2 regions of the Cupriavidus sp. KK10 genome follow, and region 1 is predicted to be linked to the other one. Evidence: predicted binding sites of a transcription regulator. Region 1 holds the regulator's gene; the other holds the start of a gene.
What was found. Region 1 encodes HrcA, which represses chaperone genes, less so after heat shock. Its sites were predicted from a motif close to TTAGCACTCNNNNNNNNNGAGTGCTAA; they were not measured.

Region 2: rpoH (RNA polymerase sigma factor RpoH) is a predicted target of HrcA. The motif match lies at 2,899-2,925, and genes of this name have one in related genera.

Annotation. Positions count from the first base shown of each region.
Region 1 is NZ_CP073677.1:1,150,588-1,155,631, forward strand. It holds gene recN (DNA repair protein RecN) at 27-1,781, opposite strand; gene KB879_RS05630 (NAD kinase) at 1,848-2,765, opposite strand; gene hrcA (heat-inducible transcriptional repressor HrcA) at 2,868-3,902, shown strand; gene hemH (ferrochelatase) at 4,009-5,044, shown strand, end outside.
Region 2 is NZ_CP073677.1:409,359-414,402, forward strand. It holds gene KB879_RS02130 (heme A synthase) at 1-99, shown strand, start outside; gene cyoE (heme o synthase) at 96-1,040, shown strand; gene KB879_RS02140 (SCO family protein) at 1,169-1,789, shown strand; gene rpoH (RNA polymerase sigma factor RpoH) at 1,896-2,792, opposite strand; gene KB879_RS02150 (pirin family protein) at 3,162-4,037, shown strand; gene ybiB (DNA-binding protein YbiB) at 4,057-5,044, opposite strand, start outside.

The DNA.
Region 1 (5,044 bases):
GATTGGCGCACGTGCGGGGGCGGCTTTCAGCCGGCGGCGCGGCGGCTGCGCCGGCCATCCTTGCCGCCCGTGCCGCGTGCGGGCTGGCTGCCCTGGCCGCCGGCCATGCCTTGCGCCAGCATTTCTTCCGCATGTTGCAGCGTGGTGGCGGTGACAGTGGCGCCGCCCAGCATGCGGGCGGTCTCGACCACGCGCCCGGCGGGGTCCAGCACCCGGATGCGCGAGCGTGTGACCGAGCCGTCGCCTGCATCGGTGGTTTCCTTGCTGACCAGCAGGTGGGTGCCGGCCTGCGCCGCCACTTGCGGCAGGTGCGTCACGCACAGCACCTGGCGCGCGCGGCCGAGCTCCTGCAGGCGCCGGCCGACCACTTCGGCCACCGCACCGCCGATGCCGGTATCGACCTCGTCGAAGATCAGCGTGGGCGTGGGCGAGGCCTCGCTGGTGATCACCGAGATCGCCAGGCTGATACGCGCCAGTTCGCCGCCCGAGGCCACCCGGGCCAGTGGCCGCGGGCTCACGCCGGCATGGCCGGCGACCAGGAATTCGACCTGCTCCAGTCCATGGCTCTGGCCTTCGTCGAGCGCATTGAGTGCGGCGACAAAGCTGCCGCCGGCCATCGACAGGCCCTGCATGGCGTCGGTGACCGCGGCGGACAGCGCCTGCGCGGCCTGCTTGCGGGCGTGGCTGAGATGCTGTGCCAGGGTCAGGTAGGCGGCCTTGGCCGCGGCCTCGCGCGCCATCACCTTGTTCAGGTCCTGCGCGGCCTGCAGGTCGTCCAGCTGCTGGCGGCGGGCCACCAGCTCGTCGGGCAGTTGCTCGGGCGGCAGGCGGTACTTGCGCGCGGTGGCGTGCAGCGCCTGCATGCGTTCGTCCACGGCCTGCAGCCGCTCGGGATCGAGTTCGAGCCGGTCGACATAGCGCATGAGCGAGTGCGCGGCTTCCTCGGCCTGCATCTGCGCAGGCTCGAGCGCGGCCAGCACGTCGCGCAGCGCGGGATCGACATCGGCAAGCTGCTGCAGCTTGTGCACGATGGTATTCAGCGCCGACAGCACCGAGCCGTCGGCCTCGGACAGTGCGTCGAGCGCGGCGCGGCTGCCGTCGATCAGGCCGGCGGCATGCGACAGCCGGTTGTACTCGGACTGGATCTCTTCCCATTCGCCCGGCTGCGGGTTGAGCTTGTCCAGTTCGCCGACCTGCCATTCCAGCCGTTCTCGTTCGAGCTGCATCTCGCGCGACTGGTGTTCTACCGCCTCGCGCTGGCGCACGCAGGCACGCCAGGCGCGCCAGGCCTCGGCCACGGCGCCGGCCTGCTGGGTGAGGCCGGCGTGGGCGTCGAACAGCAGCCGCTGCGCGTCGGGGCGCAGCAGCAGCTGGTGCGCGTGCTGGCCGTGGATGTCGACCAGCTGGTCGCCGACTTCGCGCAGCTGCGCCAGGGTGGCGGCGGCGCCGTTAATAAAGGCCTTGCTGCGGCCGCCGGCATCGACCGTGCGGCGCAGCAGCACGGTATGCACGCCGTCTTCCGCTTCGCTGTTGAGCTCGCGCTCGGCCAGCCAGGCATCCAGTGCCGGGTGGGTCGAGAAGGTGGCGCTGACGCTGGCGCGCGGGGCGCCTTCGCGCACCACGCCGGCATCGGCGCGTTCGCCCAGCACCAGCGCCAGGGCATCGATCAGGATGGATTTGCCGGCGCCGGTCTCGCCGGTGAAGACGGTGAAGCCAGTGGTGAAGTCCAGGTCGAGCGTATCGACGATGACGAAATCGCGGATGGACAGGCTGCGCAGCATCGTGGCGTGGAAGGTAGTCGGTCCGATGGGTTCGGGCTCAGGCTTGAGGGGCGGCTTGATACTGGCTCAGAGGCGATTGTCTTCGGAAGGATACTCGTGCCAGTGCAGCTTCTTGCGCAGCGTGGCGTAGTAGTTGTAGCCGACCGGGTGCAGCAGGTTGATGGATTTTTCGGAGCGCCGCACCACGATGCGGTCGCCCGGCAGCAGCGAGGTCAGCGACTGCATGTCGAAGTTGACGCTGGCGTCGCGCGCGCTGGCCACCTCGATGGTGACCTCGGCGTCGTGCGGCAGCACGATCGGGCGGTTGGACAGCGCGTGCGGGGCGATCGGCACCAGCACCACGCCCGACAGCGTCGGATGCAGGATCGGGCCGCCGGCGGACAGCGCGTAGGCGGTGGACCCGGTGGTGGTCGACACGATCAGCCCGTCCGAGCGCTGGTTGTACATGAAATGGCCGTCCACCGACACCGCCAGCTCGACCATGCCGGAGATGCCCGAGCGGTTCACCACCACGTCGTTCAGGGCCAGCGCGGAGAAGATGTCCATGTCGTCGCGCACCACGCGCGATTCCAGCAGCAGGCGGGTCTCGGCCTCGTACCGGCCGTCGAGCATGTCGGGCAGCACGGTGTGCGCGTCTTCCAGCGCGATGTCGGTCATGAAGCCCAGCCGCCCGTGGTTGACGCCGATCAGCGGCACGTCGTAGCCGGCCAGCTGGCGGGCGATGCCCAGCAGCGTGCCGTCGCCGCCCAGCACCACGGCCACGTCGGCCTGCCGGCCGATCTCCTCGGCGGACAGGGCAGGGTAGCCGGTTAGCCCGGTGGCCAGCGCGGTTTCGCGCTCGAACACCACGTCCTGCCCGTTGCGCAGGATATAAGAGGCGATCTCCTCCAGCGGCCCTTCGATGCCGGCAGTGGAGTACCGGCCCACCAGGGCGACGGTCTTGAACGAAGTGCGCACGGCGCTGGCTTTCGGGGGGGCGGACATGCGTGGATTAGACCATACCGCCATGACGGTTGTCAGCAGGCGCGGGCGGGCGGCCCGGGCCGCCCGCCAGAAGGTCCAAAACTTGCGTAAAATCGGGGCATCATGGATGAACGCTCCAAAACGCTGCTCAAGACCCTGATCGAGCGCTATATTGCCGAAGGGCAGCCGGTCGGTTCCCGCACCCTGTCGAAGTACTCGGGGCTGGACCTGTCGCCTGCGACGATTCGCAATGTGATGTCCGATCTGGAGGAAATGGGCTTTATTGCCAGCCCGCACACCTCGGCCGGCCGTATCCCGACCCCGCGCGGCTACCGGCTGTTCGTCGATTCGATGCTGACGGCCAAGCCGCTGGAGCGCAACGCCGACCTGGCCGAGCTGACCGGCCAGATCCAGGACCAGCTCGGCGGCCAGCAACTGGGGCCGCAGCGCATGATCACGGCGGCGGCGCGCACGCTGTCCAACCTGTCGCACTTCGCCGGCGTGGTGATGACGCCGCGCCGCGCGCAGGCGTTCCGGCAGATCGAATTCATGCGGCTGTCGGACAAGCGCATCCTGCTGATCATCGTCAGCCCCGAGGGCGACGTGCAGAACCGCATCATCCAGACCGAGCTGTCATACACGCCGGCCCAGCTGATCGAGGCGGCCAACTTCTTCAACTCGCACTATGCCGGCATGAGCTTCGACACGGTGCGCGGCCACCTGCGGGTGGAACTGCAGGACCTGCGCCGCGACATGTCGCAGCTGATGCAGGCCGCGGTCGAGGCCGGCAGCGTCGCCGAGGACGAGGACGACGACCACGTCTTTATCAGCGGCGAGCGCAAGCTGCTGGAAGTGGAAGACCTGGCCTCCAGCATGGACAAGCTGCGGCGCCTGTTCGACGTGTTTGAGCACAAGACCAGCCTGTTGCAGCTGCTGGACGTGTCCAGCCATGCGCAGGGCGTGCAGATCTTTATCGGCGGCGAAAGCCGGCTGGTGCCGATCGAAGACATGGCGGTCATCACCGCCCCGTACGAGGTTGACGGCCAGATCGTCGGCACGCTTGGCGTGATCGGCCCCACGCGCATGGCGTATGAGCGCGTGATCCCCATCGTCGACATCACCGCGCGCTTGCTGTCCAGCGCCCTGAGCCAGAACTAGTGCAAAGACTGGCTGGTCTGACAAGCAGTTCCATTCCTACCGAGCGCGGCAATCGCCGGTGCGCCGCACCGGCGCCATCCCGGCACCGTGCCAACCCGGAAGCGACATGACGTTTTCTCCCGAACCGGCCTACCAGCACGGCCACGCGCCGCGCACGGCGATCCTGCTGGTCAACCTGGGCACCCCGGACGCACCCACGCCCAAGGAGGTGGGGCGCTACCTGAAGGAATTCCTGTCCGACCCGCGCGTGGTCGAGATCCCGCGCGTGGCCTGGCTGCCGCTGTTGCATGGGGTGATCCTGCCGCTGCGATCGCGCGCCTCGGCGCTGAAGTATGAATCGATCTGGCTGCGCGAGGCCCATATGACGGGCTCGCCGCTGCTGGTCTACAGCGAGCGCCAGGCCCATGCGCTGCAGCGGCTGCTGAACCAGCATGGCCATGAAGTGACGGTCGCGTGCGCAATGCGCTACGGCAACCCGTCGATCGCCTCGGTGCTGGAGGCGCTGCGCCGGCAGGGCTGCGAGCAGGTGCTGGTGCTGCCGATGTATCCGCAGTACTCGGGCACCACCACGGCCACGGCCTTCGACGAGGTGTTCCGGGTGCTGGGCCAGTGGCGCAACCAGCCCGAGCTGCGGCTGGTCAAGCATTTCCATGACCACCCGGCCTATATCTCGGCGCTGCACCAGCAGGTCGGCGCCTATTGGGCGCGGCACGGCATGCCGGACTTTGCCCGCGGCGACAAGCTGATCCTGTCGTTCCACGGCGTGCCGCGGCGCACGCTGGAGCTGGGCGACCCCTATCACTGCGAATGCCTGAAGACCGGCCGGCTGCTGGGCGAGGCGCTGGGCCTGCAGCCGGGCCAGTATCAGGTGACGTTCCAGTCCCGTTTTGGCAAGGCGGAATGGCTGCAGCCGTACACCGCGCCGACGCTGGCCGAGCTGGGCAAGGTCGGCGCGGGCCGGGTCGACGTCTTCTGCCCGGGCTTTCCGGCCGACTGCATCGAGACCCTGGAGGAAATCGCCATGGAAGGGCAGACCGAGTTCAAGGTCGCGGGCGGCAAGGATTTCCACTTCATCCCGTGCCTGAATGATGCCGATCCGTGGGTCGCGGCCATGGCCGAGATCGCGCTGCAGCACCTGCAGG
Region 2 (5,044 bases), 740 kb from region 1:
CTGCTGGTCCGCCTCCACTACAATACAGGGCTCGCAGGGCTCACCATGCGGGCCGCCGGCGCCCCCGCTGCCGTGCCGAACGCCGCCCGCGCCACATGAAAGACAAGACCCCTTCCGTGGTTACCGCTACCCACCCCCATTCGCTGGGCAAGTTGAGCCGGATACGGCACCTTGCCCGACAATACGCCGCCCTGACCAAGCCGCGCGTGACGCAGCTGGCCGTGTTCTGCGCCATCATCGGCATGTTCCTGGCCACGCCCGGCATGGTGCCGTGGCGCGTGCTGATCGGCGGCGCCGCCGGCATCTGGCTGCTGGCCGGTGCGGCCTTTGCCATCAATTGCCTGGTCGAGCAGAAGATCGACGCGCTGATGCGCCGCACCGCGTGGCGCCCGTCGGCCACCGGCGAGATCACCACGCCGCAGACCCTGGTGTTCTCCGCCATCCTGGGCGGCGCCGGCATGTGGCTGCTGCACGTCTACGCCAACGACCTGACGATGTGGCTGACCTTTGCCACCTTCCTCGGCTACGCGGTGGTCTACACCATCCTGCTCAAGCCGGCCACGCCGCAGAACATCGTCATCGGCGGACTGTCCGGGGCGATGCCGCCGGCGCTGGGCTGGGCCGCGGTGGCGGGCGAGGTGCCGGCCGAGGCCTGGTTCCTGGTGCTGATCATCTTCACCTGGACCCCGCCGCACTTCTGGGCACTGGCGCTGTACCGCCGCGCCGACTACGCCAAGTCCGGCCTGCCGATGCTGCCGGTCACGCACGGCGAGCGCTATACGCTGCTGCATATCCTGCTGTACACGCTGATCATGATCGCCGCGACGCTGCTGCCCTTTGTCTACGGCATGAGCGGCTATATCTACCTGGCGGCCGCGCTGGCGCTGGGCGCGGGTTTCCTGGCCTATGCCTGGAAGATGTACCGCAACTATTCAGACGAACTGGCGCAGCGCACCTTCCGCTTCTCGATCCTGTACCTGTCGCTGCTGTTTGCCGCGCTGCTGGTCGACCACTACTTCAAGTTCGTGCCCCAGGTCTGACCTGTGGCCCACCGGCTGCGGCATCTTGTCGCGGCCGGCGCAGCGTGGCGACACGATCGGCGATACTGCGTGATGTCGCCGCCCTCCGGTGCCGCCGTTTCCTCCCACCCCTGACCGGTTTCCGCCGCATGCCCCGCCTAAGCCCCGCCTCCGGCCTGTTCGCCGCCTTCCGCCGCTTTTCCCTGCTGGCCGCGCTTGCGCTGGCCGTGGCTGCCTGCGGGCAGCAGAAGGTCTCGTTCCGCAATGTCGACATCACCGGCGCGGCGGACTTCGGCAAGGACTTCTCGCTGACCGACCATCACGGCAAGGTGCGCACCATCGCCGACTTCAAGGGCAAGGCGGTGGTGATGTTCTTCGGCTACACCCACTGCCCGGACGTGTGCCCGACCACGATGGCCGAACTGAAGGCGGTGATGGAGAAACTGGGCCCGGACGCCGACCGCGTGCAGGTGCTGTTCGTCACGGTCGATCCGGAACGCGACACGCAGGCGCTGCTGGCCCAGTACGTGCCGGCCTTCGATGCGCGCTTCCTGGGGTTGCGCCCGGCCGACGAAGCCGCACTGCAGAAGGTGACCAAGGACTTCAAGGTGTTCTATGCCAAGGTGCCGGGCAGCTCCCCGAGCAACTACACGGTGGACCACTCCGCGGGCAGCTATGTGTTCGATCCGGAGGGCAAGCTGCGGCTGTTCATCCGCCACGGCCAGGGTCCGGATCCGATCGCGCACGACCTGAAACAGCTGCTGTCGTGATGTGAAAGGGAGGGAAGGGGTGCGGCATAACGTCGCACTTGTCCCCTCGCGGGCAACAAAAAGGCCGGTCCAGTGGACCGGCCTTTTGCATGGCTGGGGGAGCGGGTCAGGCGAACGCCTGCAGCGCCCCCTTCATCTTCTTCATGGCCGCGGCCTCGATCTGGCGGATGCGCTCGGCCGAGACGCCGAACTCGTCAGCCAGCTCATGCAGCGTGGAGCCGCCCGAGCCATCGTCCTCGACGTGCAGCCAGCGCGCCTCGATGATGCGGCGGCTGCGTTCGTCCAGCTTGGCCAACGCCTCTTCCAGACCCTCGACCTGCATGCGGTCGTGGCGCTTGGCTTCCAGCACGCGGGTGGGCTCGTTGTGGTTGTCCGCCAGGTAGGCGATGGGGGCGAATTCCTCTTCGCCGTCGTCGATCTGGCCTTCCAGCGCCAGGTCGCCGCCCGACAGGCGGGTTTCCATCTCCATCACTTCTTCGGGCTTGACGTTCAGCTCGCGCGCCACGGCCTCGACCTGCTCCGGCGTGAACGTGTGTGCGCCCTGCTTGTGGCTGCGCAGGTTGAAGAACAGCTTGCGCTGGGCCTTGGTGGTGGCCACCTTGACCATGCGCCAGTTCTTCAGCACGTATTCGTGGATCTCGGCCTTGATCCAGTGCATCGCGTACGACACCAGGCGCACGCCCTGGTCGGGGTCGAAGCGCTTGACCGCCTTCATCAGGCCGATATTGCCTTCCTGGATCAGGTCGGCGTGGGGCAGGCCGTAGCCCAGGTACTGGCGGGCAATCGACACCACCAGGCGCAGGTGGGACATCACCATCTGGCGGGCAGCATCAACGGAGTCGTGGTCGCGGAGCTCGCGCGCCAGGCGCTGCTCTTCCTCCGCGGTCAACAACGGAATCCGGTGGACAGCCTGGATATAGCTGTCGAGGTTGCCAACGGTGGCCGGGAAGGTCAGCGCAAAGCTGCCCGTGCTCCGGGGTGCCGTCGGCAGACGGTTATTCAGGGTTTGGTCGGCAGACAAGACTGCGTTCACTCAATGGCTCCTTTCGCATCCGGCGGTTCGGTTGCCGGTGTGCCGCGCCTCTTGGTCGGCGGCACTGCAACACATATTAGCACTCAGGCCGGGTGAGTGCTAATTGGAGTCCCGATGGCAGTGATAGTTCCACTCGATTGCTCTTGCGGATAGCATAGCTACTTACCGCTTCGAGCGGCGGAAACGATACCCACGGTTCGGCGCACAGGATATTAGAGCGGCGCGGGGCACGGGGGTTCTGCCCGCTGCTGCAATGATTTGTTGCAGCAGCGGCTACACTCGACCCACCTGCGGCGCGCTGGCATCCTTGCGAGCCTCTCTCATTCCACCGGAGGAGTTATGTCTGCTATCGAACACTTGCTCAAGCCGCATGTGCGCGACCTGGGCGATTTTACCGTGCGCCGGCTGTTGCCCGCCGCCGCTACCCAGACCGTCGGGCCGTTTATTTTCTTCGACCATATGGGGCCGGTGCAGCTGCCGCCGGGCGCCGGCGCTGATGTGCGTCCGCATCCCCATATCGGGCTGGCCACGGTCACCTACCTGTTCGAGGGCGAGATCATCCACCGCGACAGCCTGGGCAGCGACCAGGCGATCCGCCCAGGCGACGTCAACTGGATGACCGCCGGGCGCGGCATCGTGCACTCGGAACGCTCGCCCGAGCATGTGCGCCCCGCCGGGGCCCGGCTGCACGGCATCCAGACCTGGGTGGCACTGCCGCAGGAGCATGAGGGTGCCGAGCCGTCGTTCTTCCACCATCCCGCTGCCACGCTGCCGCAGATCGAGCGGCCGGGCGTGCGCATGGTGGTGATTGCGGGCGATGCCTTTGGCCAGGTCTCTCCGGTCAAGGTCTTCAGCCGCACCCTGTATGTGGCGATCGAGCTGGATGCGGGCGCGAGCGTGGAGATCCCGGCCGAGCATGCCGAACGGGGCGTCTATCCGGTGGATGGCGCGGTGGCGCTCGACGGCGAGCCGCTGCCGGCCGAGCATATGGTGGTGCTCACGCCGGGCCAGCCCGCGACGCTGACGGCCACGGCGCCGTCGCGCGTGATGCTGCTGGGCGGCGACCCGACCGACGGGCACCGCTTTATCTACTGGAATTTCGTTGCCAGCAGCAAGGTGGCGATCGAGGCTGCCGCCCAGCGCTGGGAGGACGATCAGTTCCCGCACGTGCCGGGCGAGACCGAGCGCATCCCGCTGCCTCCGCGCAAGGCCTGACAGCGGTCCCGGGGCTGGCTCAGACCGGGCTGGCCCAGGTCACGTGGGTGCCTTGCCGCAGGCATTCGCGGATGGCATCGACCTGGATCGCGATCGGTGCCGGCACCGGCACCGCGCCGTCCAGCACGCGCCGGATCCAGGCCACGGTCTGGCCGGCGTCGCTGCCGGGCGGCAGTTCAGGTACTTCGGCCAGTGAACCCACGGCCGGATCGACCAGCGTCTGCTGGTGCCCCTCATGCAGCCAGTCGATGCGGCTGGTGCGGCGCGCATCGGCCACCACTTCGCCCTCGGTGCCGCGTGCCAGCAGCACGTTGGCGGGCTCATGCGAGAAGTAGTCGGTCAGCGTCTCGCGGTATTCGGGGTGGGTGTAGCTGTACAGGCGCAACCCTTCCGCGGGCGAATGCTCGCCCACCGGCTGCAGCATCTTGGCCACCGTATGCGCCGAATTGCGCAGGCCGATCACGGTGCGCCGCTCCAGCAGCTGCGACAGCCCGGGCGACAGCACATCCACCGGCAACACCGCGAGCGGCCCGAGGTCGCTGCCCTCGCGCAGCCGTGCCGAGGCCTCGTCGGTCGTCGCGCACAAGGGCACGCCCAGGGCCTCGAACAGCGTCATGCTAGTCACGCGGCCATTGAACAGGCGCGTGCCGTGCACCAGCACGGGGACATCTTCGCGCGCCAGCAGCAGCGCCAGCAGCGGCACCAGGTTGGGTTGCTTGCGCGCGCCGTTGTAGCTGGGGATCACCACCACCTGCCGGTCAGGCGGCGCCGGCAGCGGCTGGCAGTGCGCATGGGCGGCTTCCAGCATGCCCGCCAGCTCGTGCGGGGCCTCGCCCTTGATGCGGTAGGCCATCAGGATGGCGCCAAGCTCCAGGTCGGAGACGCGCCCGGCCAGCATGGCGTCGAACAGGGCCTGCGCGTCTTCGCGGGGCAGCGCGCGCGCGCCGTTGACGCCGCGGCCGATCTCCTTGATATAGCGGGCAGCAGGGAAGGACGTGGCTGGCGTG